2 regions of the Lysinibacillus sp. NPDC056220 genome follow, and region 2 is predicted to be linked to the other one. Evidence: a T-box and tRNA genes for the amino acid it is inferred to sense, from the RefSeq annotation. Region 2 holds a T-box; the other holds one or more tRNA genes.
The links. A T-box is a leader RNA that pairs with one kind of tRNA and senses whether it is charged. The one in region 2 lies ahead of argS (arginine--tRNA ligase), so its partner is inferred to be a tRNA-Arg.
Positions count from the first base shown of each region.

Region 1 (3,428 bases), on a different contig from region 2:
CAGCAATGACTGTTACTAGAGAGGAATCCTTTAATAGTGCTATGAATTCATTCCCTAATGGCGGGATCATTCGTCTAAATGCCTGCGGTAAAATAACCTTACGCATCGCCTGGTTATGTGTAAGACCTAGAGAACGAGCGGCCTCCATTTGCCCCTTTGCAATACTTTGAATACCTGCACGAAAAATTTCAGCATTGTAAGCAGCACAGTTTAAAATAAGCGCGGTAATCCCTGAGACCATATATCCTAAAGAATGACCAAAAATGGTTGGAATAACAGCTAAGTGTATTAATAAAATTTGAACAAGCATTGGTGTTCCACGGAATAAATCAATATATAATTTTGATGGCCAGTATATCCATTTTTTACTTGATAATTTCCCTAGTCCTAAAAATAGGCCTAAAAGAATACCGCCAAAATAACCGCTAAGTGTCAAAATAAGTGTTACGCCAATACCTCGTATAAACATATCTCGGTAGTTCCAGACAATGTCCCAGCGTAGGTCAAAGATGTCCATCCGAAAACCCCATTTCCCCTTTAAAGTTACATCCATTAAATGAGTCGCTAGCATACTGCTTTGCGAGTGGCATTACCAGTTTGTTATTCGAAATCAGTACCTGTAATTTCTTTTAATTTGCCGTTTTCTTTAATCTTTTTCAAACCTTCATTTAATTTATCTAATAGCTCTTTATTCCCCTTTTGAACCATAAAGCCATAGTATTCTTTTTCGAATGCATCATCTTGAATAACTTTAATTTTTTGATCTGGATGCGCTTTAATATATTCGTATACTACTGCATTGTCTCCAATAGCTGCGTCAACATTACCATTTAACATCTCTTGAATTGCGATTGGCTGACTTTCAAAAGCCATGATATTTGTACTTGCTTCACCCTGTAGCTTTTTAGCTGCCATATGACCAGTAGCATTAATTTGTACGGACACCTTTTTATCTTTTAATTCATCTAATGATTTAATCTTTGAATCTTCTTTCACAACAATTAATAATTGAGACTCATAGTATGGCTCAGTAAAATCAAATGATTCTTTGCGCTCATCTGTAATGGTAATCCCTGAAGCACCAATATGTGTTTCACCATTTTTAATTGTTTGGAAAACGGGTTCCCAACCAATATTATTCCACTCTACTTCGAAATCCATTTCATCAGCAATTGCTTTTAAAATATCGACATCAATCCCCACAATTTTCCCTTTATCGTCAACAGATTCAAACGGTGCAAAAGTCGCTTCTGTACCTACTTTATAAACTTTCTTGCCATCTCCACCTTCTGAAGGTGTACTACCCGAAGAGGCAGTATCCTTTGTCCCACATCCTGCAAGTGCTAAAGTTAGCGCTGCTAGTATCATAAGTAACATCCAAGCTGTTTTTTTCATTGCATTTCCCCCTATTTCGATAATTTTCCATTCTGCGTATTATTTTTCGCAATTCGGAAATATTAGACTATTAGGTCAATTATATTAATATTATAGTATTTGTACAACAACTTTTCGCATAAAACTAAATATTTTTTCATATTCATTAATAAAGAAATCATTTAAATAGAAAAAAAATGCATTAATAACAAGAATATGAACCTAAAATTAATATATATACAATTGAAAAAATGCTAAATTTCGATAAATTTAAACAAAAAAAAAAGAATCCCCTCAGAAAGGATTCTTTTTTTCGGCTATTACTAGCCTTCACGGTCAGTATGTTCACTAAAAAATAATTTGGAGTTGTTGCTTTTTTGAAGGTTTGAAAGGCATAAATAGGGGAATAATGCCAACTAGGACAGTATTCCCATTACTTTTCCTCTCTATCTCCACTAAGCAGGCTGCTAAACTACTTATTAGGAGATTGAGCTATTACAGTATATCTATATTCAGTAAAATGGCGCCCTCGGAGGGAATCGAACCCCCAGTGCAAGAACCGGAATCTTACGTGTTATCCATTACACCACGAGGGCAAAAAAAACAAAAAAAAAGTACTCACCCTAGGCTTACGAAAAGCATGATGTAGATAATCCTCATTTTGGAGCATACCTGCAAAATAGTGTTCTGTACTTTCAATCTTATAACCTTACCTATTATACAAACGTATCACATATATTTCAACCATATAATACAAAAAGAATTTATTTTTTTTTATTTAATTAATTTCACTTTAGCAGGGTTAATATTTGACCTTCCCTGACTATAATGTGTATGATAAGGTTACAGCTGAAATAACAATGAGATTTCAGCAAAGGTAATCGAATTTAGTTTTTTGAAGGAGGATTTAACATGAATTTAATTCCTACAGTTATTGAACAAACAAGCCGTGGTGAACGTGCATATGACATTTACTCACGTCTACTTAAAGACCGCATTATCCTTTTAGGAAGTGCTATTGACGACAATGTGGCTAATTCAATTGTCGCACAATTACTTTTCCTACAAGCAGAAGATCCAGACAAAGACATTTCTCTTTACATTAATTCACCAGGTGGATCAATTACGGCTGGTATGGCCATTTATGACACAATGCAAATTATTAAGCCAAAAGTTCAAACGATTTGTATCGGTATGGCTGCATCAATGGGTGCATTCCTACTTGCTGCGGGTGAACCTGGTAAACGCTTTGCATTACCAAATGCCGAAGTAATGATTCACCAACCACTAGGTGGGGCACAAGGCCAGGCGACAGAAATTGAAATTGCTGCTAAACGTATTTTATTCTTACGTGAAAAATTAAACGGCATTTTATCTGAACGTACTGGTCAACCACTTGAAGTTATTGCAAGAGACACAGATCGTGATAACTTCATGACAGCTGAACGTGCAAAAGAGTATGGTTTAATTGATCACATTATGCACCGTAGTACTGATAATAAATAGTAATAAAAAACCTCACAGAATTTCCTCTGTGAGGCTTTTTTACTTGTTAGTTAATCTTCATTTTCAATAATTGTTGCTAATGCTGTAACCGCTTGCTCAGCATCATTGCCTTCACTACTTAAAGTTACCTCCGTACCTTTAGCAACTGCTAAGCTCATGACACCCATTATCGACTTGGCATTAACTTTTTTTTCATCTTTTTCTAGAAAGATATCCGCACTGAAACGATTTGCTTCCTGCACAAATAGTGCCGCTTGTCTTGCTTGTAGTCCTAATTTTAATTTAACCTGGACTCTTCTCTCGATCATTCTCAAAACTCCCCTTCACTACCGTTCATCTATTAGTTTTATCTTACCTTACTTACTAGCAAAAGAACAATAAGCGATTACGCATGACATTCATACCTGAAAAGTATGAAAACTTAACCACCTATTTTTTCACCGCGTCTTAATGCATCTGCTATTTCATCGATTTTTCTTAAACGATGGTTGACACCTGATTTGCTGACAGTGCCACTGGATACCATTTCGCCAAGCTCTTTTAACGTA
Region 1 covers NZ_JBMOXD010000007.1:110,882-114,309, forward strand. The annotation lists gene ACOZBY_RS18610 (amino acid ABC transporter permease) at 1-517, opposite strand, end outside; gene ACOZBY_RS18615 (basic amino acid ABC transporter substrate-binding protein) at 601-1,395, opposite strand; tRNA gene ACOZBY_RS18620 (tRNA-Arg) at 1,896-1,970, opposite strand; gene clpP (ATP-dependent Clp endopeptidase proteolytic subunit ClpP) at 2,287-2,880, shown strand; gene ACOZBY_RS18630 (HPr family phosphocarrier protein) at 2,931-3,188, opposite strand; gene whiA (DNA-binding protein WhiA) at 3,302-3,428, opposite strand, start outside.
Region 1: it encodes a tRNA-Arg, which carries the amino acid that the T-box ahead of argS (arginine--tRNA ligase) is inferred to sense. The anticodon was not compared.

Region 2 (3,428 bases):
CATAATATTTATTGAATAAGCGCGCTAGCTGTAAAGCATATTTCGCGATGAGCGATGGGTCAGCCTGGTTAAATGAGGCGTCCACCACTTGCGGAAATTTTTCCAATAATAAAATGATTGACCAAGCCTGTTGTCCTAGTGGAGCATATGACTTCAATTGAGAAGGCACATTTCCCTTTGCCAAGATGGAGCAAATACGTGCATAGGAATACTGTACGTATGGCCCCGTTTCTCCTTCAAAATTCATCATTTGCTCGATGGAGAATTCTATATCGTTTAGACGATGATATTTTAGGTCATTAAAGATTACCGCCCCAACTCCTACTTGCTGAGCCACTCGCTCTTTCTGCTGTAAATGAGGGTTTTTGTCTTCTATATTACGCTTAGCTGTCGCAATCGCCTCGGCTAAAACATCAGCTAATAATACCACCTTGCCTTTACGTGTCGACATTTTCTTACCATCTTTAAGCATCATCCCAAATGGTACATGCTGCAAATCTTTTGCCCAGCCATATCCCATTTTTTCAATCACCTGAAATAATTGTTTAAAATGAAGAGTTTGTTCATTACCCACTACATAGAAAATTTTGTTGGGTTGATACTGTTGCTGTCGGTAAAAGGCAGCAGCCAAATCTCGTGTTGCATAAAGTGTAGCTCCATCTGTTTTTGTTATTAAACATGGAGGCATTTCCTCCATCTCCACTACAAATGCACCTTCCGATTCCATAAGTAACCCTTTGTTTTGTAGCTCTGTTACAACCTTTGTCATCTTATCATTGTAAAAGGCTTCTCCAGTAAATTCATCAAATTTGATGCCTAGCAGCTGATAAATAGTCTGAAATTCATCTAATGATACATCACGGAACCATTGCCACAACGCTAAAGCCTCTGAATCACCATCTTCTAATGCTTTAAAGGCAGCACGTGCCATTTCATTTAGTATAGGATCTTGTTCAGCCATAGTATGAAATTTAACATAAATCTTTAATAATTCCTCTATAGGGGATGCTGTAATGGCTTCCTTATCACCCCAATTTTGATACGCAACGATTAGCTTGCCAAATTGGGTGCCCCAGTCCCCTAGATGGTTAATACGAATAGCCTGATAACCATTTTTCACTGCAATATTGGCTAAGGCATTACCAATGACGGTTGAACGTAAATGTCCCATAGAGAACGGTTTAGCAATATTGGGCGAAGAAAAGTCAAGAACGACACTTCCCCTTTCTGCTAGATTCGTACCATAGTTTTGTTGTTCCTGCATGATAAGACCCAACACTTGTTGTGTCACTTTTACTTGATGAAGAAAAATATTGACATAGCCACCGACAGATTGCACCTGATGGATTATCTCATTTTGTAATTGGCTTGCGATGTCTATTGCAATTTGTTGAGGAGGCTTCTTCCATATTTTAGCCAAGGTGAAGCAGGGAAATGCCATATCGCCCCTTTCTAAACTTTTTGGTTTTTCTAGTAATTGTTCCACGTCTTGAGCTGTTAGCTGATGATTTAAAATTTCAGCAATACTTTTTGCAATTTGTTGATTCATGTATATCCTCCTCTTTTTTCAATAAAAAAAGCCCTCGCCTCTATAATTAGAGACGAGAGCATAGTAATCCCGTGGTACCACTCTAGTTGCCATTCATAATGACCACTTTCCATTGTTAACGAGGTGACGCCCCGCTATTCTCTACTCTTAGTTCGAGAACCTTCTCCAAAGTGCGCTTCATTCATGGTTTCTGTATTAGGCTCACACCATCCCTAACTCGCTTTCCAGTTGTCCCATCAATTACTCTCTTTTTCATCGAATTTTTCTATGATTTTGACATATTTTACAGGAGTCTTCGCTTGGCGTCAATGCTTTTTGTATGAATGAATCATTGCTTCAGAGCGTTTAGAGAATTTTGCATAGGCAGCACTGATTGCTTCTGCATTCGTCTACACAAGTTACAGACGGCATTCCAAACGATCCACCATAAAAAAACGCTCCTCATTTAGAGGAACGTTCTTTTTCTACATAATGAATGACATCTGCCATGATGGCATACATCTCTTTTAACTTCAGTTGCTTATTGTCTTTCACTTTCTTCGCTACTTTTTCCGAAACAATTTCTTTATCAATTAAACTTTCCCAGCTATTTGCAGTCGATTCACCGATGAGCACATCTGCCAAATATTGTGCCAGCTCATCTCGCGTAATAGCTTCATCACCCGTGCTATATACCTTATTAATAACAATCTCCAGCTTATCTTTTTTATCGGCTGTACTCTCTGCGCCGGCACGTAGCATACTTTCTTTCAACATTTTAGCAAACTTAATTTTCGTTGCTTTACTGTCGACCTTTAAATCATTATCATAGCCGCCAACAACAAGTCCATAGTTAATTAACGTTTGAATGGCTTCATCATACCATTTGCCCTGATAAGGATAGTTCACAGAAAATGAATCGACATAGGCACCTTGTTTATCCAACTGCTCTCTTAATGTAGCAATTAATTTCTTATCCTTGCTCATTTCTCTAAAAGTAACATCTTGTTGAAGAGCTAGTGCTGCCGCTGTCCCTGCCGCTTCACCAGTCACCATACCAGTTGGGACAATACGGGCACTTCCCGCTGCTAAAGATGAATAACCTGCAGAGCGTCCCACAACAAGTAATCCATCGATATCCTTTGGTACTAGAGATCGGAATGGAATCGCATATTGCTTTGGCGCAGAAATAACATACCCATAATCATGTGGTGTTTGAGCCTGCACATCTACTGGATAAGAGGCAATCCCAATACTATCCCAATGATCACGATTCTGCCAAATATCGGACATTGGTAATTGATATTCAGCCCAAATATGTCTAGTTTCTCGTACATAAAGCTCTTCCGGGAAGCTGACAATTTCTGCTTTTTCAAATCCGGGGAAGTTTTCCTGTAAATATTTTAGTACATGCAATGTTTCTTTTTTACCTGCAGCTATGGCAGCCTGCTTCGAATTCTCATTTAAACCATCAATTCCGAAAATTTGTAATGCATTAATAAAATATTCATCATCCACTCGGGCTAAATTTAACCCTCTTAATCTTGTACCTTCTTGCAAAGGTTTATATTCATCATGAAGCTTTGTAAAGCCCCACATTACGGTATGATTCAAGTTAGCCCCGCCAAATACATCTGACTTAGCCGCTTTTTTTACTTGATCCCAATCGACATTTTTCAAGTGAAGCATTAATGTTACAGCCATGCGCTTATCCTTTATTCCAATATCTTCTCCACCAACAAAGAAAGGAACTTTAGACATCGTCGCAAAATCTGCATCCTGAGTAGCATCTATGAATGATTTTCCTTTAACGACATATGTACCGTATTCATTTTTTAGCTCAACAGAATTTAGTTGTTGTTGTTGAAGATTCGTTTTAACTACTTCCGTTTGCACCGAC
Region 2 covers NZ_JBMOXD010000003.1:227,285-230,712, forward strand. The annotation lists gene argS (arginine--tRNA ligase) at 1-1,549, opposite strand, end outside; T-box leader at 1,595-1,814, opposite strand; gene ACOZBY_RS11165 (FAD-dependent oxidoreductase) at 1,991-3,428, opposite strand, start outside.